DNA from 3 places in the Colwellia sp. NW0002-52-1 genome. Region 2 is predicted to be linked to each of the others. Evidence: predicted binding sites of a transcription regulator. Region 2 holds the regulator's gene; each other region holds the start of a gene.
The links. The regulator sigma-54, encoded in region 2, starts transcription at its own class of promoters, with help from an activator protein. The targets are predictions, from matches to a motif close to GTTGGCACGNNNNTNGNNT.
Positions count from the first base shown of each region.

Region 1: AC27H3_RS15605 (DUF1328 family protein) is a predicted target of sigma-54. The motif match lies at 5,747-5,765, and genes of this name have one in related genera.
Region 3: AC27H3_RS13090 (flagellar hook-length control protein FliK) is a predicted target of sigma-54. The motif match lies at 5,391-5,409, and genes of this name have one in related genera.

Region 1 covers NZ_BAAJLU010000019.1:27,545-35,549, reverse strand. The annotation lists gene glmU (bifunctional UDP-N-acetylglucosamine diphosphorylase/glucosamine-1-phosphate N-acetyltransferase GlmU) at 1-1,065, shown strand, start outside; gene AC27H3_RS15625 (substrate-binding periplasmic protein) at 1,134-1,844, shown strand; gene AC27H3_RS15620 (DeoR/GlpR family DNA-binding transcription regulator) at 1,932-2,693, shown strand; gene glmS (glutamine--fructose-6-phosphate transaminase (isomerizing)) at 2,706-4,538, shown strand; gene AC27H3_RS15610 (S1/P1 nuclease) at 4,697-5,479, opposite strand; gene AC27H3_RS15605 (DUF1328 family protein) at 5,811-5,987, shown strand; gene AC27H3_RS15600 (hypothetical protein) at 5,998-6,246, shown strand; gene AC27H3_RS15595 (MAPEG family protein) at 6,585-7,007, shown strand; gene AC27H3_RS15590 (SDR family oxidoreductase) at 7,068-7,703, shown strand.
Region 2 covers NZ_BAAJLU010000002.1:239,523-247,527, forward strand. The annotation lists gene AC27H3_RS03780 (KpsF/GutQ family sugar-phosphate isomerase) at 1-735, shown strand, start outside; gene kdsC (3-deoxy-manno-octulosonate-8-phosphatase KdsC) at 735-1,283, shown strand; gene lptC (LPS export ABC transporter periplasmic protein LptC) at 1,280-1,846, shown strand; gene lptA (lipopolysaccharide transport periplasmic protein LptA) at 1,878-2,357, shown strand; gene lptB (LPS export ABC transporter ATP-binding protein) at 2,358-3,089, shown strand; gene AC27H3_RS03805 (RNA polymerase factor sigma-54) at 3,150-4,655, shown strand; gene hpf (ribosome hibernation-promoting factor, HPF/YfiA family) at 4,690-4,977, shown strand; gene ptsN (PTS IIA-like nitrogen regulatory protein PtsN) at 5,007-5,459, shown strand; gene rapZ (RNase adapter RapZ) at 5,466-6,320, shown strand; gene AC27H3_RS03825 (HPr family phosphocarrier protein) at 6,326-6,604, shown strand; gene mgtE (magnesium transporter) at 7,005-8,005, shown strand, end outside.
Region 3 covers NZ_BAAJLU010000013.1:55,883-63,887, forward strand. The annotation lists gene fliF (flagellar basal-body MS-ring/collar protein FliF) at 1-1,383, shown strand, start outside; gene fliG (flagellar motor switch protein FliG) at 1,376-2,428, shown strand; gene fliH (flagellar assembly protein FliH) at 2,453-3,247, shown strand; gene fliI (flagellar protein export ATPase FliI) at 3,442-4,806, shown strand; gene fliJ (flagellar export protein FliJ) at 4,825-5,259, shown strand; gene AC27H3_RS13090 (flagellar hook-length control protein FliK) at 5,472-7,775, shown strand; gene fliL (flagellar basal body-associated protein FliL) at 7,878-8,005, shown strand, end outside.

The DNA of each region.
Region 1 (8,005 bases), on a different contig from region 2:
TACGGTGATGTACCGTTAACGAAAGTGAGTACATTACAACGCTTAATTGTTGCAAAACCAGATAATGGTATGGCGCTATTAACGGTACATTTAGCTAACCCAACTGGTTACGGCCGTATTATGCGTGATAGTTCAGGTACGGTAGTTGGTATTGTTGAACAAAAAGATGCTACAGCTGAGCAACTACTAGTTAATGAAGCTAATACCGGTATTTTATTAGCTAATGGCGGCGATTTAAAACGCTGGTTGGCTAATTTATCTAGCGATAATGCGCAAGGCGAGTATTACTTAACTGATATTATTGCAGCTTGTCATCAAGAAGGTAAACTCATTACCACTGCTCATCCAGATAGTGAAATTGAAGTAGAAGGCGCTAATAATCGCGTGCAACTTGCAGGTCTTGAAAGAGCTTATCAATTAAGAAAAGCTGAAGCGTTAATGATTGCAGGTGCAAGCTTACGTGATCCTAACCGCATTGATATTCGTGGTAATGTTAGCGTTGGACAAGAAGTGGTGATTGACGTTAACTGTATTTTCGAAGGTGATGTACAAATTGCTGATAATGCCATTATTGGCGCCAACTGTATTTTGAAAAACTGCAGTATCGGACAAGGCGCTGAAATTAAGCCTAATAGTATGGTTGATGGCGCTATAATTGGTGAATTAGCCTCTGTTGGCCCATTTGCTCGCATACGCCCAGGTTCAGAGTTGATGCGCGATTCTCATATTGGTAACTTTGTTGAAATGAAAAAAACACGCTTAGGCGAAGGCGCAAAAGCTGGACATTTAAGTTATTTAGGCGATGCGGAAATTGGTGCTAAGGCTAATATTGGTGCCGGTACTATTACCTGTAATTACGATGGCGTAAATAAAGCAAAAACTATTATCGGTGCTGGTGCATTTATAGGCTCAAATGCTTCGTTAGTTGCACCTGTTACTATTGGTGAAATGGCAACAACAGGAGCAGGTTCGGTTATTGTTAAAAACGTTGATGATAACGAGCTTAGTGTAGCTCGTGGTAAGCAACGTAATATTGCTGATTGGAAACGCCCATCTAAAAAATAAATCAAAGCATGAAAGGATCTCTTATTACACTGTTTTTGTTAAGGTTAATTTTCATAAATATTTTATTTATGAATTTTGTGCGAGCTGAGTCAGCTTTAACGGCTGTTGCAGCCGAACACCCTATGCTGCAATATTATGAAAATAATGAAATAAAAGGTCCAAGTGCAGAAATTCTCAAATTGCTATTATTGCAAAGTGAATTGCAAGCCCCGTTTGAACTGCTACCTTGGTCTCGAGCATATAATACAGCTTTAAATCGAGAAAACACCCTTGTTGTTAGCATGATAAGAACACATGCCCGTGAAAATCAGTTTCATTGGCTAATTAAAGTTAGTGAACTTGTGCGTGGTTTTGTTTCACTGAATAGCCGCCCTGAAAACAGTATTCAAAACTTAGAGGAAGCAAAATCTAAAACCACTGTTGTAATAAGGGATAGTTATGGTTATCACTCATTAGTAAAATTAGGTTTTAACGAAGCAACTAACCTTTATGTTGTATCATCTTTAAAGCATGGCATAGCACTATTTTTATCAGGTAAAGTAGATTTAATTTTTGCCGACCCGAATGTATTAACCGATTTCTTTGCAGAGCAGCAACAAAATGCTCAAGCGTTATTTTCTGTTCTTGTTTTACCAGAAACACGTCGAGATAGTTATATTGCTGCGAATATAAACACAGAAAGCGGCATACTCGAAAAACTGAAGCGTGCTGCAGATAAATTACGTACCGATCCCGGTTATCAATATTATTTGGCTTATAAAGCCTTGAAAGAAGATTAGATCTTAGATAAATATTGTTTTTATTTTCAGCTTTTGTTCTAATAGCTAAGTTTTAAACCGAAACTTTTAAGAGTGTAAACGAAAGCAATGTCAAAACGAAATACCCAACAGCGTCGTCATACCATTATTGCAGAATTAAGCAACTTAGGCGAAGTAAGTGTTGATAGCCTTGCGAAAATGTTCGATACCTCAGAAGTTACTATTCGTAAAGATTTAGCCGTATTAGAAAACAGTGGTTTATTATTGCGCCGATACGGTGGAGCTGTGCCTTTACCGCATGAAATTACTGAACCTAAAACAGAGAAAGTTTCGAAACGAAAGATTATGATCGCAAAAACAGCAGCATCGCTGATTCGTGATCACAACCGTATTATTTTAGATAGCGGCAGTACAACATCTGCCCTGGTGCGTGAGTTAAGTGCTAAACAAGGTTTAGTGGTTATGACTAATTCGCTAGCAATAGCGTCTGATTTACATGCGCTTGAAAACGAACCGACATTATTGATGACCGGTGGTACTTGGGATACACATTCTGAATCATTCCAAGGGCAAATTGCCGAAAATGTATTGCGTTCTTATGACTTTGATCAGTTATTTATTGGTGCCGATGGTATTGATTTAGCGCGTGGTACAACAACCTTTAATGAACTTTTAGGTTTAAGTCGCGTTATGGCTGAAGTGTCGCGAGAAGTTATTGTAATGTTAGATTCAGAAAAACTTAATCGAAAAATCCCTAATTTAGAATTACCTTGGGACAAAATTCACACGTTAATAACAGATGCAGACATGCCTGAAGACGTGAGAAGCGAAATAATTAAACAAGGCGTTAACCTCGTTATTGCCAGTTAAAAGGACAAGAATATGTGTGGAATTGTAGGTGCTGTCGCACAGCGTGATGTAGCAGACATTTTAGTAGAAGGTTTAAAGCGATTAGAATATCGTGGTTACGATTCTGCTGGTGTTGCAATAATTGATAATAACAACAAACTTATGCGAGCTCGTCGTTTAGGTAAAGTGCAAGAGCTTGCTGATGCATTGCATGCTAACCCATTAGCTGGCGGCACAGGTATTGCGCATACACGCTGGGCAACGCATGGCGCGCCAAGTGAAGTTAATGCTCACCCGCATGTATCATCAGAAACTATAGCGGTTGTGCATAATGGTATTATTGAAAACCATGAAAGCTTGCGTACTCGCTTGCAAGCCCTAGGGTATGTTTTTACCTCGGAAACAGACACTGAAGTTATCGCACATTTAGTTCATCATGAATTAAAAACAGCAGAAAACTTATTAAGCGCAGTTCAAGTTAGCGTAAAACAATTAGAAGGTGCTTACGGTACCGTTGTTGTTGATACTCGCGACAAAGATCGTGTAATCGTTGCGCGATCAGGTAGCCCATTAGTTATCGGTTATGGCGTTGGTGAAAACTTTATTGCCTCAGATATGTTGGCATTATTACCCGTTACGCGTAAGTTTTCTTTCTTAGAAGAAGGCGATGTCGCTGAAGTTACACGTTTCGAAGTTAACATTTTTGATGCTGATGGTAAGTCTGTAGAGCGTGAAGCAAAAGAGTCGGAAGTAAGTCACGATTCTGGTGATAAAGGTGAATACCGTCACTACATGCTAAAAGAAACTTATGAGCAACCAACAGCTATTCGTAATACGCTAGAAGGTCGCTTATTAGGTAATGTGTTAGACATCAAAACCTTTGGTGATGGCGCTGACGATATTTTTCAAGAAATTGAGCATGTGCAAATTATTGCCTGTGGTACCAGTTATCACTCAGGTATGGTTGCCCGTTACTGGTTAGAAGCTTTAGCCGGTGTTTCATGTAATATCGAAATAGCCAGTGAGTTTAGATATCGTCAATCGCATGTGCCGAAAAATGCTTTATTAGTAACAATTTCACAGTCAGGTGAAACGGCTGACACCCTAGCTGCTTTACGTTTAGCAAAAGAAATTGGTTACCGTGCGAGCTTAACTATTTGTAACGTTGCAGGCTCATCATTAGTTCGTGAATCTGATTTAGCCTTTATGACTAAAGCTGGCGCAGAAATTGGTGTAGCTTCTACTAAAGCCTTTACTACGCAACTAGTTGGTTTATTAATGATGACATTAGCCATTGGTCAACATCATGGTATGTCGTCAGAAAAGCAAAACGAAATAGCTCAATCGTTAATGACCTTGCCAAACAAACTTGAAGAAGTATTAGCTTTAGCTGGTTCAATTGAAGATTTAGCAGAAGACTTTGCTGATAAGCATCACGCATTATTTTTAGGTCGTGGCGATCAATACCCAATTGCAATGGAAGGCGCATTGAAGCTGAAAGAAATTTCATATATTCATGCTGAAGCCTATGCCGCAGGTGAACTTAAACATGGACCATTAGCGTTAATTGACGCCGAAATGCCTGTTATTGTTGTTGCCCCTAAAAACGACTTAATTGAAAAATTAAAATCTAATGTTGAAGAAGTACGTGCTCGTGGTGGCTTAATGTACGTATTTGCTGATGCAAGTGCTAACTTTAGCAGCGATGATACAATGAAGGTTATTAATGTGCCGCATTGCGATGACATTATTGCTCCTATTGTTTACACCTTACCATTACAGTTATTGTCTTACTATGTGGCGATAATTAAAGGTACAGATGTTGACCAACCACGTAACTTAGCGAAATCAGTTACAGTTGAATAGCATTTGATTGTTATTTAATGCGGCTTTAATAGTTAATTAATTTGGTACCAAATACCTAATTTTGGTACCAAATTAAAACGATAAACCCAAAGTTTATAAAGCTAAAATTCATGACAAGCTATGGCTTTATCAACAGCTTAAAATAGTTTAAACCCTTCTTACATTTTAAAAATTTTATTTAACATTCCCGCAAGACGTACACCTGCTTTAGACATTTGTTCATTTAACAATGGTGTATTTTTAAATACGTATTGATAGCTTAATTCTTTATCTTCAGAAAAGTTATATACGTTGGCTCTTATAGCTTTGGAGTCTTTTGCCCAATCAAGATATTTAGCGCTTTGCCATAATTTAATGGTATCTGCAGAGTAATTATTTAAAAAATGAGCATACTCGGTGTAAGACAGCTTTTGATTTTCGATAATGGCAGAATCCCATACTGCATGAAGATTTTTGGACTTTCCAAACCATGTTACTTTTATATCATTGCCGCCACGATCATCTCTGCGGCCAACATGTAATGGTTGGTGTATATCTCCAACAAAATGTATGTAAAAGGCTAATGCTTGCCACTTCTCTTCCTTACTTATGGTGTTATTGCGAAGCTGTTTTTCAAAATCAGACAAGGCTTTTAGTACATCACCTGATTTACTTCTGCTTAGTCCGGTAAATGACTCATCATCATCTACTGAGATATAGTGCCAAGGCTTGGCATGGTCCCAATGTTTATCTGAACGAATAGTGTCAGGCCAGTTTGCTAATTTTGCTAATGGATCACCATTAGTTATTTCCATCAGTACCTTTTTAACGTCAGGGTCTAAGTTATCTTCAGCGATTTTTGCCACTATACGATGCCCATTAGGCCCTAATGCTGAAGCTGATTTCATCGGTAAGTTAGCTAATATGGTTATCATGACAACCATAAACATTTTGTTAATCATTTATCGTCCTTTTCCTTTAGTTTGCTAAATTTTATAGATTGATACAATTTTATCGCTATATTGCTTATCTAGGGAGAAATATACAACTAGTTGTTGTTTATTGCATAACACCACTGTTTTATAAATTTACTTAATTCTCTTCATTGCTCTGCAACTTATACAAACCTGTCTGTAAAAATTTCAATTAATTAATATGAAATCTGTAAAGTAATTTAGATGTGATTAATTTAAATCTTTATATAACATTAGCTTATGTTTTATTTTCTATCTGGCACGATTAAAGCATTAAGTTACTCGTAGTTCGAAACTAAATTAATTAAAGGGGAATACTATGTTGAACTGGGCACTTACATTTTTAGTTGTTGCTATCGTTGCGGCAATATTTGGCTTTGGTGGTATTGCAGGCGCAGCAGCTGGTATTGCTAAAATTATATTTTTCATCTTCGTTGTATTATTGGTTATTTCATTAATCGCTAATGCCATTCGTGGTAAATCACCAAAACTTTAAGGAAAAAATTATGACTTTTATTAAAAAATTATCAACAACAATGATCACACTTGTAGCAGTATTAGGTTTAGCGGCATGTAGTGGCGATAAAGCAGAAACCGCTGGTGAGAAAGTCGATGACATGGTACATGATGCCGGAAATGCTATGGAAGATGCCGGTGATAAAGTAAGTGACATGGCAACTGATGCTGGTAATGCTGTTGAAGACGCTTGTGAAAATGTAAAAGAAGGCGTAAAAGCTGACGATACAGACTGTTAATCTACAGTTAAGAAATAAAAAGGCCTTTCTAGGCCTTTTTTGGTGACTGTTTTTCATCGAATTTATAAGGTTAGCGATAAAAATATTGGCAATATATTTCAACTTTTACTACCGGCTAACATTCAGGTAATAAGCATCAATTACAGATCCGCACTTAACTTGAAGCGTTATCTTCATTGAATGAAAATTCAACCTTGGCATAAGTAATCTTTACAATAGCCTTTGTACTTTCTATACACCATTGATATTTTCTAAAGTTAAATAACTAAATATCAATGGCTTAAATTAGGCTCGATACTTGCTACTTAATGCTCACAATAGATAAAAAGGAAGTAATAATGATTACAGTAAGCAACTCAGCCTATTTGGGGTTTTACTTATACTTATTGATGGTACTTGTTCAGTGGGCAGTAGCAACTTTTAGTAAAGCTAAGCAACCCAATGCTATTCCAGGCAAAATTGACGAAAATTTATCCCACGATAGTTTTGTATTTAGATCACACCGCACTTTTGAAAACACGCTAGAAAACAGTACGCTATTTGTAGGCACGGTTCTTTTTGCTTTTGCTCTTAACCTTCAAAGCCCTATTTTTGCTGTTTGCGTATGGGTTTATCTTGCCGCGAGAATTATCCATATGGCGTTGTACTATGCTATTGCAACCGAGAAAAACCCAAGCCCACGTACTTATTTCTTTTTAATTGGTGTAGTTGCCAATATCACCATGTTGGTAATGATTGGACTAAGGTTAATTGCATTTTAAATTTTTTATTCATTTACATAATCGAATAGAAATCTTAAATACTATAAGGAAACAGATAATATGAAAAAAACATTAATTATTGGTGCCAGTGGCCAAATTGGTAAAAAATTTACCCAACTTATGCTTGATGATGGTAATCATGTTGTTGCGCTTGTTCGTGATAAAAGTAAATTATCAGCTATTAATAATGAAAATTTAACGATTGTTGAAGCCGATCTCACTAAAGATTTTGGTAAGGCATTTAAGCAATGTACCAATGTGGTTTTTGTCGCTGGATCTGGTGGTAATACAGGAGCAGATAAAACCATGTTAATTGATTTATGGGCCGCATGCCGAGCGGCTGATTATGCAAAAGCTAATGCGATTGAGCACTTTATATTAGTCAGTTCAATCGGTGCTGATGCACCGTCAGAAGGCTCAGAAAGTATGCAACCTTACTTAATTGCCAAACACATGGCTGACGAACATTTAATGCGTAGCGGGTTGCACTACTCTATTGTTCGTCCTGGCACATTAACCAATGATGCAGGTAAAGGAAAATTTACAATAACAAGGCCCGAGCAAAAAGAATATGCAATTATTACACGAGATGACGTTGCTAAGGCACTGTTATTTATTGTTAATAATTCACCTAAAGTAAACAAAATAACAGAGCTATTTAATGGCAGTAAAAGTATTGATGAAGTAATGAAATAGACATTTAATATTTGTGAGCCCTGCTCAATTTATTTAAATGACTATGATGCTATATTGATTAAGATCAGCATTAAGCAATAACGCGACTTTTTAGTCGCGTTATTGCTATTTAGGGCTTAGGTTAATGGGGACTCATTAGCCCTATTGGCAATTTTAGTGCACCCCCAATCTGTAAATCTCACACTTCATAATGAATATTTTTCATGCCCATTGGTTTACTTATTAACAAGCTAAAATAAACCATATTTATTTATCATTAAATCAAGGGGTTATAGGGCTTGTTTTAATGTGAAATGTGGCTT
Region 2 (8,005 bases):
GCAAGCCATGGCGACCTTGGCATGGTAACCATAGACGATGTTGTATTAACCATTTCTAACTCTGGTGAAACAGGTGAAGTTTTAGCAATTATTCCTGTGCTTAAACGTATAGGTGCGAAAATAATTGCCATGACAGGTAAACCTGACTCTACGCTGGCTAAACTCGCCGATACACATGTTTGCGTAAAAGTATCTCAAGAAGCTTGCCCGTTGGGATTAGCACCAACATCAAGTACTACTGCTACCCTAGTAATGGGCGATGCTTTAGCAGTGGCCTTACTTAATGCACGCGGCTTTACCGCTGACGATTTTGCCTTATCCCATCCCGGTGGTAGTCTGGGTAAAAGGTTATTATTACGCTTAGCTGACATAATGCACAAAGATGAACGTCTGCCAACAGTAGTAGAAAGTGCTAAAATAAAAGATGCTTTAGTTGAAATGTCATTGAAGGGTTTAGGAATGACAGCAGTGGTTAATGCTCAGAATAAGTTAGTGGGTTTATTTACTGATGGCGACTTGCGCCGTATTCTAGACGCTGAAATTAACATTCATCAAGATAGTATTACCAGTGTAATGACTAAGCAGCCATTGGTTGCCAAACAAGATATGCTTGCTGCTGAAGCATTAAAAATAATGGAAGATAAAAAAATCAATGGTTTAATTATCGTCGATGAAAATAATCACCCTATTGGCGCAATGAATATGCATGACTTATTAAAATCTGGAGTGTTGTAATTTTGAATAGCTTATACGGTAAAGTTGCATCAAGTACGTGGCAAAAAGCAGAAAAAATAAAACTCTTTGTTTGTGATATTGACGGTGTTTTTTCTGATGGCCGCATTTATTTAGGTAACAATGGCGAAGAGCTAAAAGCTTTTCATACCAAAGATGGTTACGGCATAAAAGCCCTAGGAGCCAGTGGTGTTGATGTTGCAGTGATCACAGGCAGACAATCCAACATTGTACAAACTCGTATGAGCGCCTTAAACGTTAAACACATAGTGCAAGGTGAAGAAAACAAACTACCAGCATTGAAAAAAATGATCGCCTCATTAAAGTTAATGCCCGAACAAGTGGCTTACATTGGCGACGACATGCCTGATTTTGACTGCCTTAATTATGTTGGCTTTAGCATAGCGGTTAATGATGCCCACCCAGCTATAGTAAACCTGTGTGATTACATCACTTATACCCGAGGTGGTTTTGGTGCAGTGCGTGAAACTTGTGATCTTATCATGCAAAGTCAAGGTACATTAGCCAATGCAACAGGTGCAAGTATATGAATCGCATAACCATTGCGACAATTTCACTTTTTCTCCTAGCGTTAACAACCTACGCCCTACTTGAATGGTTCGGAGCTAAGAAAGAAACCAGTAGCACTCTAGAAGTTGCTAATAACCCAGAATTTATTGCTGAAAACCTCAACAGCGACGTTTACAAGTCGACTGGCGCATTATCTTATAATGTTGAAGCCCAACGCATGGAGCACTATGCGCAGCTAGAAGTAACCCATTTTGAATACCCTCGTTATACCTTATACCCAAAAAATAACAAACCAACATGGCAGATAAGCGCTAATGAAGGCACACTGTATAACAACAATCGTGTAAAATTAAAAAATCGCGTACGTTTAATCGCGACTGATGAAGAAAGTTTAATACAGGAAGTACACGGAAAAAATTTAGAAATGGATCTTAAAACGAATATTATCAGCTCAGAGCAGACTATCTTAATATTAGGTAAAGGATTTACTATGTATGGCTCAGGATTAATTGTAGACTTAAACACAACACAGATGACATTGACCGAACATGTACAAACCATTTATAAAAAAATTAAAAAATAGCCTTATTGGCATAACTGCATGCGTAATATTAATGCCGCTAGTAAGTGCAGAAAAATTCAACGTAGACCAAGAAATTAAAATTTCTTCGTCGCGACAAGCTGCGGATCTAAAAAATAAAATATTCAGTTATATTGATAACGTTATTATTTCCCAGGGTTCGCTTACCATTAATGCCGAGCTCGTTCAGGTAATCACTCAAAACGAAAGCGATAATAAAATTTATATTGCTAAAGGCTCTCCAGCAACTTTTGAACAGACATTGCAAGACGGTAGCCCAATCAACTTACAAGCAAATGAAATTAGATATGAGCCACACAAAAATACCGTTGTAATTTCTGGTAATGCTTTGCTGCGTCAAGAAGGCAGTGAAGTTAGCGGCAGTAAAATTACTTATAACTTTGAAACTGAGTATGTGAATGCCGAAAGTTTAGAAAATGCCAAAGTTGAAACTGTGCTACAACCTAAAAATAAAACTGAATTGCCAAAAAAATCTAAGGAAAAGCAAGAGTAAATGTCTATTTCAACCTTATCAGCCACCGGACTTGCTAAAGCTTATAAAGGCAGAAAAGTCGTTAAAAATGTCAGTATGAAAGTTTCTGCTGGGCAAATTGTTGGTTTATTAGGACCTAATGGCGCAGGTAAAACTACTTCATTTTATATGATTGTTGGATTAGTCAATAACGACAGTGGTTCCATAGTATTAAATGATGAAGATCTGACTTTGTTGCCAATGCATGAGCGTGCTCGAAAAGGTATTGGCTATTTACCTCAAGAAGCTTCAATTTTTCGTAAACTTACGGTTTATGACAACATTATGGCCATTTTACAAACGCGTAAAGCATTAAATGATGTAGAGCGAGAAGAAAAGCTTGAACATTTACTCGAAGAATTTAACATCAGTCATATCAAAGACAACTTAGGTATGAGTTTATCTGGCGGTGAACGCAGACGCGTTGAAATAGCACGAGCATTAGCTGCAGATCCAAAGTTTATCCTGCTTGATGAACCTTTTGCGGGTGTTGACCCTATTTCGGTAGGTGATATAAAAAAAATTATCCTACACTTAAAAGAACGCGGCATCGGTATCTTAATTACCGATCATAACGTTAGAGAAACTCTTGATGTTTGTGAGCATGCTTATATTGTTAGTCATGGTGAGCTTATCGCAGAGGGAAACTCTAATGAAATACTTGCAAATCAACACGTAAGAGATGTATACCTAGGTGAACAATTCACGTTATAGTGAGTAACATAATCACGCGGTAATACTATCATGTACTTGAACAGGGAAATGAAAACGTAAATGCGTCCTACTCTGCAACTCCGTATCGGACAACAATTAACGATGACCCCGCAATTGCAGCAGGCTATAAAGCTGTTGCAATTATCAACTTTGGATTTACAACAAGAAATTCAAGAAGCTCTTGAAAGTAATCCACTCCTTGAAGTTGACGAATCGCCAGATAATAATTCAGAAAGTACTCCTGATCACCTCGAAGAAGGTTACTCTGCAGGTGTTAATGAGAGTGCTGAAATATCATCAGATGGCAGCGAAGACTCTGCACCAACAATTGATGAGATAAGCTCTTCAGAAGGCTTAGCAAAAACTGACATTCCTGAAGAATTAAACGGTGATACAACCTGGGATGACAATTTCAGCGCAAGTGCGAGTAGTGGCGGTGTGGGCGTTGCTTCAGAAGACTACACCTATCAGGGTGAAACTAAAGATTCCTTACAAGACCACCTAATTTGGCAGATGGAGCTCACTCCTTTTAGCGATACCGATAGAGCCATTGCTGTTGCTATTATTGAGGCCGTAGACGAAGCAGGATACTTAACCGTTAGCGCAGAAGAAATACTAGAAAGTGTTGGCATTGATGATGTAGAGCTCGACGAGATTGAAGCTGTACTGAAACGAATCAATGTTTTTGACCCGGTTGGAGTAGCTGCTCGCTCAATTCCTGAATGTTTGCTTATTCAACTTAACCAGTTTTCAAAAGATACGCCGTGGCTCGCTGAAAGCAAACTAGCCGTTACCGAGTTTATCGACTTACTTGGTAATCGTGATTATCGCCAGCTTATGCGTAAATTACGCATAAAGGAAGATCAATTACGCGAAGTTATCCGTTTAATCCAATCTTTAGACCCTCGTCCGGGTGATAGCGTAATCAAAAGTGAAGAACAATATGTTATTCCTGACGTATCTGTTGAAAAGAAAAATGGCCGCTGGACCGTTGAACTCAATCCAGATACCGCGCCAAAGTTATCGGTAAACCAGCAATATGCAGCTATGTCTCGCACGATGAAATCATCTGCAGATAGCCAATTTATTCGTTCAAATTTACAAGAAGCTAAATGGTTTATCAAAAGCCTAGAGAGCAGAAACGACACCCTATTAAAAGTGTCTAATTGTATTGTACAGCGCCAGCAAGGCTTCTTTGAACATGGCCCTGAAGCTATGCGCCCTATGGTTCTAAATGATATTGCCGAAGCCGTAGATATGCATGAATCAACTATTTCTCGTGTTACTACACAGAAGTATATGCATACACCCCGGGGAATTTTCGAGCTAAAATACTTCTTCTCAAGCCATGTAAGTACCGAAAATGGTGGTGAATGTTCATCAACTGCTATTCGTGAACTGATTAAAAAACTTGTCGCCGCAGAAATACCTGCAAAACCATTAAGTGATAGTAAAATTGCTGATGTATTAGCAGAGCAAGGTATAAAGGTAGCAAGGCGTACCATTGCCAAGTATCGAGAGTCACTTTCCATACCGCCATCAAATCAACGTAAAAGCTTACTGTAGGCGGTTGCATTCACCCAAAAGAGGAATTAAGCATATGCAAATTAATCTTAGTGGACACCATGTCGATGTTACCGACTCATTACGTGATTATGTAAATGAAAAGTTCGAGAAACTGGAGCGCCATTTTGAACATATAAATAATGTTCATGTGGTTTTAACCGTAGAAAAGTTAAATCAAATTGCTGAGTCAACGGTGCATTTAAGTGGCTCAGAAGTACATGCGAAAGCGGAGCATAATGATATGTATGTTTCAATTGATGCATTAATTGATAAATTAGATCGCCAAATATTGAAATACAAAGGCAAAATCAACAAACATTAGCGCCATGTCGCTTTAGGTTTTATAAGTTTATGAAGTTGCAAGACATCTTAACTCTAGACTGCACTATTTGTGCTGCTCCGGGTTCCAGTAAAAAACGTATTCTAGAATACTTAAGTAGTCTGGCTGCCGAAAAATTGCCTGAACATGATACATTTCAGCTTTTAGAGAGCCTTGTAAAGCGCGAGAGAATGGGTACAACAGGTATAGGAAATGGCATAGCAATACCACATGGACGCATAGACAATACCTGTCAACCGGTTGCCGTTGTTATTACAACAGAAGAGCCCATTGACTTTGACGCTATAGATAATCGCCCTGTAGATATTTTTATCGCGCTATTTGTGCCTGAAAACGAATGTCAGAATCACCTATGTACTCTGCAAAGTATTGCTAAAATATTTCGTGAAAAGCAATTTTGTAAAAAAGTGCGTAAATGTCAAAATAACCAAGAATTGTTTCAGTTAATTCAACAGGCGAGTTAAACCTCAATGAAATTAATTATTGTCAGTGGCCGTTCAGGGTCAGGTAAAAGTGTTGCGCTGCGTGTATTAGAAGATTTAGGCTACTATTGTGTTGATAACATACCGGTCAATTTATTGCCGGCTTTAATTCATACCGTTATTAATGATTATGAAACTGTTGCCGTAAGCTTAGATGTTCGAAACCTACCCGCTGATCCAAACGATGTTCCAGAAATTATTGAGTATTTGCCAAACGCCGTTGAATTAAGCCTTCTATATCTCGATGCTGATGATAGCGACCTTATTCGACGTTTCAGTGAAACTCGTCGTTTGCATCCACTTATTAGACAAAATATAGCCCTAGATCAAGCAATGGCGTTAGAGAAAAAGCTGCTTGAACCTATTGCAAGTCGTGCACATTTATATATCAATACCAGCCAATTAACTCCACACCAGCTAGCTGACTTAGTGAGAGAACGGGTTTTAGGTAAAAAATCGGGTTCTATGGTGGTAGTTTTCGAATCTTTTGGCTTTAAGCATGGTGTACCACAAGATGCAGATTATGTCTTTGATGCACGGTTTTTACCAAACCCATTTTGGGATAAAGAACTTAAAGGCTACACCGGCTTAGACAAACCAGTACAAGACTTCCTCGCTAGCCAACCCATAGTCACTAAATTTATTTGGCAAATTAATAGCTTTATGATGACTTGGTTGCCGCACTTAGAAAGAAATAACCGTAGTTATATTACCATTGCTATTGGTTGTACCGGCGGTATGCATCGTTCCGTATATATTACTGAACTGCTTGCAAATAATCTGCGTAAAGAACGTAAAGACGTACAGTCTCGTCATCGTGACTTACCTGTTGCTAGTAGCTAACGCTGATGAATATACAAGCCAGTCGCAATGTATTAATTATTAACAAGCTTGGGCTACATGCCCGAGCGGCAACTAAACTGGCACAGTTGAGCCAAAAATTCACCGCTAAAGTCACTATTGAATTAGATGAAAATCATGCAGATGCAAATAGTATTATGGGCTTGATGTTGCTTGCCGGCGCGCAAGGAAAAACCGTTAAAGTAGTGGCCACCGGTGAAGATGCAGAATCTGCTCTCGATGAAGTTTGCCAACTGTTTAGTAATAAATTTGATGAAGCTGAATAACAGTACTTCGATTAATTCAATACTTTGTTAAGTCAATAAAAAAGCTGCGAAATATCAAAAATTACGGTAAACTCAACCCGTTAAATATTAACATTCGATACCCTATAAAATAATGAATTAGCTAACTTATCGTTAAAGTTGGTAATTTAGCACAATCGAATTACCTCAAGCATATTCATAATAGGCGCTGCCTGAAAAATCGAAATACTTTACATTTTGATTTAATCGAATTTTTACCCAATAGGCATCATTTAATAGAACGTTAATAATAGCCTTTTATAATTGAGGCCATTTAACTGTTTGGGTCAACGTCAGCTGTAATTAGCACAGCCGTAAATAACACCCGACAACAAATTTATCTTTAATAGTTTTCATTTTTGTAGCGGCAAAAGGTAAAAATATGCCGGAAGTTTCCGAACAAGAATACAGTCATCAACGCCTACAACAGGTAAATACTGCCCTCGATAGCGGTATGTTTGTCTATGTCAGAAAATTACTGCAAGACATGCCGGCATACGATCTTGCCCTACTTTTAGAGTCGTCTCCTAGCAAAAGCCGAATGGCGCTTTGGCAGTTAATTGATGCTGATCATCATGGTGACGTACTCGAAGAACTCAACGAAGAAGTTCGAAAAAGTATTCTTAAAAACATTAACCCTGAAAAGCTTGCTGCCGTTGCAGAAGGTATGGACGTTGATGATTTAGCAGAAGTCTTCAGAACATTACCTGACACTGTTTATCAAGAAGTATTGAACGCCATGGACTGGCAGGATCGCAGCCGTGTAGAAACAGCGCTCTCATTCGAAGAAGACACTGCCGGCGGTATCATGAATACCGATACCATTTCTATTCGGCCCGATGTTACGGTAGATGTGGTGTTACGCTATTTACGTTTACGCGGCAAGTTGCCAGAAGCAACCGACTCTTTCTATGTTGTTGACCGTGAAGATCATTTCATCGGTGCAGTTTCTTTATCATCCATAGTAACCGCTAAAGCCGAAACTATTATTTCACACCTAATAGATAAAGATATTCAAGCGATTACCGCGGATCTAAACGAAAAAGATGTTGCGCAGTTATTCGAACGTTACGATTGGTTCTCTGCACCAGTAATTGATCACGAAGGTCGCCTGCTTGGCCGTATTACAGTCGATGATGTCGTTGATATTATTCGTGAAGAAGCCGAGCATTCCATGATGAGTATGGCGGGTTTAGATGACGAAGCCGATACCTTTGCCCCAGTGCTAAAAAGTACACAACGCCGCTCTATTTGGTTAGGCGTGAATTTAATTACTGCGCTAATGGCCGTTGCTGTTTCGAGTATGTTTGAAGGTATTTTAAATCAATTGGCTATTTTAGCTGTGCTTAATTCGCTTGTCCCTAGTATGGGGGGTGTTGCTGG
Region 3 (8,005 bases), on a different contig from region 2:
AACGTTAAACTTATGCTTGCTCGAGAAGGCCTTACTGACGCACCTACTCAAGGTAGTGAAATTCTTATGCAGGATATGGGCTTTGGTGTGAGTCAACGTCTTGAGGGTGAGCGTTTAAAACACTCAAGAGAGCAACAACTTGCTCGTACCATTGAAGAATTGAAATCTATTTCACGTGCTCGCGTTTTATTAGCTATTCCGCGAGAAAACGTCTTTGCAAAACGCGAGAAAAACCCTTCAGCAACTGTTGTACTAACCTTACGTCGCGGTCGCTTGTTATCTGAAGAAGAAGTAGATGCCGTAGTTGATATTGTCGCTTCAGCCGTTCAAAACCTTGATCCAAATCGCGTAACGGTTACTGATCAAAATGGTAGATTATTAAATTCGGGCTCACAAGACTCTGTTTCATCTCGTTCTCGAAAAGAATTTGAAATAGAACAAAAACGTGAATCAGAATATATGGATAAAATTGATTCAATTTTAATTCCCGTTGTCGGCCTTGGTAATTACACCGCACAAGTTGATGTTGCGATGGACTTTACGAATACCGAAGAAACACAACGTCGTTATAATTCAGACTTACCAGCACTTCGTAGTGAAATGAAAGTTGAAGATAGCACAATAGGTGGCATGCTTGGCGGCATTCCTGGTGCGTTATCTAATCAACCACCGCTTGATAGTAATATCCCAGAAAATGCTACAGGTACAGGTCAACAAACGACTATGCCAGGACGTAAACATTCTGAGTCAACTCGCAATTATGAACTAGACGAAGCCATAAGTTATACTAAGCAGCAAACGGGCATTATCCATCGTATTAGTGTTTCTGTTGCTTTAGATTATATACCGGGTGTTAATGCAGAAGGTGAACCTATGCCAACACCACGCTCTGTACAAGAAATAGCAAATATTCGTCGAGTATTGCAAGGTAGTATTGGCTTTAATTTACAACGTGGTGACACATTAGACGTGGTAACGTTACCATTTTCTCGCCCTGACGCTGTTGTTGCTGAAACCGTACCGTTATGGAAAGATCCAACGATATATAAATATGCTAAATTACTTGGCGCGGTTATATTAATTTCAATACTGTTTTTTGCCGTTGTACGCCCTATGTTAAAACGTTTGATTCACCCAGAACAAACCCCGAATGATTATGGTGATAAATCACTTGATAGTCATATCGATTTAGGTGATGAAACCATGGATATGCTAACCGCCGAGTTTGATGCTGGCGCAGTTGGCTTCGCCCCTGACGGTAGTTTACAATTACCTGATTTACATCGCGATGAAGACGTATTAAAAGCCGTAAGAGCATTAGTGGCAAATGAACCGGAATTATCATCGCAAGTAGTTAAAAGTTGGTTGAACGAAGATGAGTGATGAAAATCAAGAATTAGCAACACAGCAGCCGTCTGGATTTGACGTCAATAAACTTGATGGTGGCGAAAAAGCCGCAATTTTATTGTTAAGCTTGTCAGAAGAAGATGCTGCGCAAATACTAAAACACTTAGAGCCTAAGCAAGTGCAAAAAGTGGGTATGATCATGGCCGGCATGGAAGATTTTTCTCAACAAAAAATCACCGCGGTACATAAGTTATTTATTAACGAAATTCAAAACTTCTCTACTATTGGTTTCCAAAGTGAAGAGTTTGTTCGAAAAGCATTAACTGCCGCATTAGGTGAAGATAAAGCTGGTAACCTTATCGACCAAATCGTTATGGGCGGCGGTGCTAAAGGCTTAGACTCTTTAAAATGGATGGACTCGAAACAAGTTGCCAATATTATTCGCAATGAACATCCTCAAATACAAACCATTGTTTTATCTTATTTAGATCCTGAACAATCTGCAGAAATAATGACCCAGTTTGCAGATAAAGTACGTTTAGATCTTATGATGCGTATCGCCAATTTAGAAGAAGTTCAACCGGCGGCATTACAAGAGCTTAACGAGATCATGGAGAAACAATTTGCTGGTCAAGCGGGCGCACAAGCAGCGAAAATGGGCGGCTTAAAAGCAGCTGCCGATATTATGAACTACCTAGATACTAATGTTGAAGGTATGTTAATGGACTCAATTCGTGAGCACGATGAAGAAATGAGCCAACAAATTCAAGACTTAATGTTTGTCTTTGAAAACCTTGCTGATGTAGACGACAGAGGTATTCAAGCGATATTAAGAGAAGTACAGCAAGACGCATTAATGAAAGCCATTAAAGGTGCAGACGAAGCGCTAAGAGAAAAAATTATGGCGAACATGTCTAAACGTGCCGCTGAAATGTTGGCTGACGATCTTGAAGCCATGGGGCCAGTGCGCATTAGTGAAGTAGAAGCCGCGCAAAAAGAAATCTTGGCGGTTGCTCGTCGATTATCTGATTCAGGTGAAATTATGCTTGGTGGCGGCGGTGGCGGCGATGAATTCTTATAATATAGTCTCATTGAGAAATAAATAATGTCGACGAACCCAACACCAAAATCTGATCAGCACGAAAATAAAAAATCAGCACAAGTTGATACTTGGTCTGTTCCAAATGTGCAATCAGACATAGAAGAAGTTCAAGGGCAAACCAATGCTTTAGGTAAGTCACGTAATTGGCGGTATGAACCGCCAGAAGAAAGCAATGTTGCCGAGCCGGTACCATTAACAGCACAAGACATTGAAGATATTCGCCAAGCGGCATTTGATGAAGGGTTCTCCCAAGGCAAAGCCGATGGTTTTGCTAAAGGTTTTGAAGAAGGCAAAGTTAGTGGTCACGAAGAAGGGCTAAGCACTGGTCACGAAGAAGGTGTAGCACAAGGTCTTGCTGAAGGTAAAGAGACAAGCGATCAGCAAGTTGCAGCCATGCAAGCGCTAATTGAACAATTACACCAGCCTTTACTTAACGTAGAAAAAAACGTTGAAGCACAATTATTACAGTTAGTTGTACAATTAACTCAAGCTGTCACTAAGCATGAAGCTAAAACCAATCCAGATATACTTTTATCAGCCATTGCAGAAGGCATTAAGGCCTTGCCAGGGCAAGAGTCTCAAACACAAATTCTATTGAACCCACAAGATATTAAATTGGTCGAACAACAATTCGGCGCAAGTCATATTAAAGAGCAAGGCTGGCGCTTACTTGCTGCTCCGCAGTTAAGTCCAGGTAGCTGCCAAATAGAAAATAGCACGTCGAATATTGATCTGAGTGTTAAATCACGTTTAAACGAAGTGTTGGAATCTTTTTTGCAAGAAGCACTACATCAGTAATTTTTGCTTTTAAACGTCAAGTTTTTAACGATATAGGCATTTTAAGTAGCGTACAAACGCCTAATTTGTCATTAATATCGTAGTAGCGCTCACTAAAGCCCAATGAGTACTTATTCTTTTCGCTTCAACAAAGCATAATAAACATAACAAAATTGCAAGTCGCATCGTTAAATCACCTAAAAGCGTAAACACCTATGGTTGACATAAATCGCATAACTGAACGTTTAAAAAACTGTGAAAAACTTATACACCCGCAAAGTGTTTCTGTTGCTGGGCGTTTAGTGCGTGTTGTAGGTTTAACGTTAGAAGCGGTTGGGGTTAAAGCACCTGTGGGCAGTCAATGTTTAGTGGAAACCTCTCAAGGTGATCTTATAGCTGAAATTGTCGGCTTTTCACAAGACACCACCTTTTTAATGCCAGAACAAAGTTTACAAGGCGTATTGCCAGGGGCACGTGTTGTGCCGTTATCAACTAAGGCGCGCTTACCGCTTTCTATGGATTTACTTGGCCGTGTAGTAGATGGTGTCGGTAAACCGCTTGATGGTAAAGGGCCAATAAAAGCGTCAGAAAATTACCAATACGACAGCAAACCTATTAATCCACTTTCAAGACGAGCCATTAGCGAACCTCTAGATGTTGGCGTGCGCTCAATTAATAGCTTTCTTACCGTTGGTGTAGGACAACGTATGGGCTTATTTGCTGGCTCAGGTGTTGGTAAAAGTGTGCTACTAGGCATGATGACCCGCGGAACAAGTGCTGACGTTATTGTTGTTGGACTTATTGGTGAACGTGGTCGAGAAGTCAAAGAATTTATAGAAGAAATTTTAGGTGAAGAAGGGAGAGCACGCTCTGTGGTGGTTGCTGCCCCTGCCGATAATTCGCCATTAATGCGCTTAAAAGGCTGTGAAACGGCGGTGCAAATTAGTGAATATTTTCGCGACCAAGGTTTAAATGTTTTATTACTGATTGATTCGCTGACCCGATACGCACAAGCACAACGTGAAATCGCCTTAGCAGTAGGTGAGCCGCCAGCGACTAAAGGTTATCCGCCTTCGGTGTTTTCTAAACTACCACAATTAGTTGAGCGTGCAGGTAACGGCGGTGATGGACAAGGTTCTATTAGTGCTTTTTTCACCGTATTAACCGAAGGTGATGACTTACAAGATCCCATTGCTGATGCCGCTCGCGCCATTTTAGATGGTCATATAGTTTTATCACGTAAATTAGCCGATGCAGGACATTATCCTGCGGTTGATATTGAAGGTTCAATCAGTCGTGTTATGCCTATGGTAACGAGTGCAGAGCATCAACAACTTGCGAGACAATTACGTCAAGTGTATGCGCTGTATCAAGAAAACAAAGATTTAATTTCTATTGGCGCCTATAGCAGAGGTACTGATCCAAGAATCGATCAAGCAATAGACTTGCAGCCGGTGATTCAATTTTTCTTACAGCAAAAAATGCTTGAAATTATTCCGTATGCTCAAAGTTTAACGCAGTTGCAAGAAGTATTGGCAGCAGCACAGGCTCATGCTCAACAAAATCAACCAGCACAATAACATTAAGGTGATAACACGATGAAACAGTTAAATACCTTATATAAATTTGAGCTCGATAAAGAGCAAAAAGCCTCGCAGGCATTACAAGCGGCTGAGCTTGATTATCAACAAAACCAAGAGCGTTTAAAAAATGTTAGTGATTATCGCTTAGAGTACATGCGTCGACTTAATCAGCGTTCATTAGAAGGAATAGACAGTGCAACCTATAGTCACTTTCATGCCTTTATTGCTAAATTAGATAATGCTGCTCAGCAAGTTAAAATCGCGGTGCATCAAGCTAAAGCGTTGGTTGAAACCAGAAAAAAACAATGGTTAGAGCAACGCCGCAAAATACAAGCGGTTGAGTTATTACGAGATAAAAAACTCGCCATTTTAGCGCTTGCTGCCAATAAGCAAGAGCAAAAAATGTTTGATGAAATTGCTACTCAACAATATGTTCGTCGCAATAGATAAAACTAACTCCCTTACCGTTAGTTGGTATTCATTTTAACTCCTGACTTCTGCAGATAAGAAAAATATTACAGACGAACAAAAAACTAAGCTATTCACATCGTACTAAGCCAAATCATACTTATTTAAATTGGTTTGGAATGATTTTTGCTTGGTTATCAGCAGCAAGTTACTTTTTAAATTGCGCTTATGTTTTAATTTAGGAAAGGTTGATTATGTACCAAGTGAGTTTATTGTCTTCTGATGTTGGTAAATCCTCTGATTTATTAGGAGGTAAAGGAGATGCCGCCAATAAAAATCAAGCTAATGGCAATGCGTTTTCTGATGCCATGGAGCAACATTACCCTAATAAAAGCACCACAGAAGCGGATGCTAAAAAAAGTACAGGTGGCAATTTTGAGTCGAAAGCGGCAGAACAGTCACCACTTATTGAAAAAAATGGTACTGCGATTAAACGAATACGTCATGAACTTAAAGATGCTCATACTTTACCTGTGCCTTTACCCGTTGAAGATGAATCATCAATAGCGGGCTCAACGAGTGTTATTAAATCAGCTACTTTGCCGGTTTCATTTGTAATTGATAACGAAGCTATGTCGGCTAAATTAAAAGCTGAAAAGGCCATAAATGATGATGCACACACTTTACCCGTGCCATTGCCGATTGATGATGAATCTTTAGTTACTCACCCATTAGCTGAAAACGCTTACATCATTACGGCACCGATAACAGCAGAAGAAAAAACATTAATATCTGCAGAAGAACCAAGTTTAGATCCTGCAATCAATAAAAAAGCTAACGAGCATACGCTACCTGTGCCCGTTGCTCCCACTCATGATAAAAATAATAGCATTATCGCTAATGAGGCAAGGTTAAATGCCGGCAGTTCAGCGGTGAGTTCTGATAAAGTAGCATTAGCAAGTGCATCCCAACAAGATCTGAAATCTGGCTTAAATGGTGGACAGGTTGTAGGTCAGAACTTGGCTGCAGGTACGGAAAAAAATGTTGAAAATGACGAAACAGTCGATCTGTTAAAAATGTTAAGTGGTGCACAGAAATTATTAACAAAATCAGCACAAGCCAACAGTGTAGAAAGCAGTATAAATAACAGTGTAAATAGCGGTATAGAAAAAAGTATAGATAACACTGAAATTAAACCTAATACACAACAAAATGTATCCGGTACAACCACTAAAATATCTGCTGAGTTATTACAAAATAAGCGTATAGAAACTGGAACTAGCGCGATCGATACCAAAATGCCTGCAAGTAATAAGTTGAATGAGCAAGCGATTAATGCCAATTCAACCGCCACAACAGATAAGCTAACAACGCCATCTGTAATTGATGAAATGACCAACCTTATCGAAAGCACTAAAAATGATAAAAACAAATTAGTAGATAATAAAGATATTACAAACGAAAAGTCAGTAGCATCAAATCTTTCTGATAATGATATTAGCGCCAACAAAAATAATGTCACTAAAACACTAGAGTTAGCTCAAAGCCAAGAAAACGCTATACATGAATCTACTGAACATAAAAAGGCTTTAGCGGCAGAACAATCCACTGAAAAGTTGACTAATATTAAAGGCGATGCAGTTGCTGTAGAACACACTAAAAAATCAACAGAAACCCAAACCTTTGTGAATAAAGTCAGTGCAGCTGAAACCAACGAGTCAAAATTACAAGTAGCAGAATTGAAAAAAGAAGCGAATGCGGGTGATACGGCTCAACGACCTCAGGTTAATCAAAGTACGGCAACAGTAATACCAACTTCACCAACAGATAAAAATGCTGACGGTTCACATAAAAATACCGTTATGGATGAAGCAACTAAACTAGCGAATACTTCAGATGAAGAACAAACAACGTTAAAGTCGACAGACGATAAAAAAGCCAATCAAACTGAAAAAGCAATATCAGCCTTTAATCCTGTCATTAACCATTCAGTTAATGCGCAAGCAGCTAGAACCTTAACAAGCGCTGCAGAATTAAATGCGCATCAAGAGCAAAGCTTTGAAAATACCCTTAACCAACTCAATACCAATACCGTACAAACACAGAAATCTATAACCGCTATTAACACTGAAACCATTGCCATTTATCGTAAAGATTTTGCAAATGCGGTTAAAGATAAAGTGATGGTAATGATTAATCAAAAAATTCAGCAGGTTGAAATACAATTAGACCCGCCTGAAATGGGTAATATTCACGTTAAAGTGAACCTACAAAATGAGCAAGCGGCAGTACAATTTGTTGTACAAAACCAACAGGCTAAAGACGCGCTAGAGCAAAATATGAACAAGCTACGCGAGATGTTAGCCCAAAGCGGTGTTGATGTTGGCGATGCAAACATAGAACAACGACAAGCCAGTGAGCAAAGCGAACAGGGCTTTAGTCAAACGGGCAATAACGGTACAAATGTAGAATCAGCTGAAGATAACTTCGGTGAAAATGACTCGGCAGTGCTTGATGTGGTTAAAGCTTCATCAACTGGTGTCGATTACTACGCTTAAATGATGAATAGAGCCACAATACTTGATAAAACTCTTTGGTTTAGCGGCTATTCAACGATATAGTTTAACAAGTACTTTAAAAAATCTTCAAAGGAAGGGCAAATGGCTGACGAAAAAGAACTTGAACTAGATAATTCAGGTAAAAAAAAGAAGCTGATTATTATTATCGCTATTGTCGTTATTTTAGCTGTTGGCGGCGGAGCTGCCGCATTTTTTATGCTAGGCGGCGA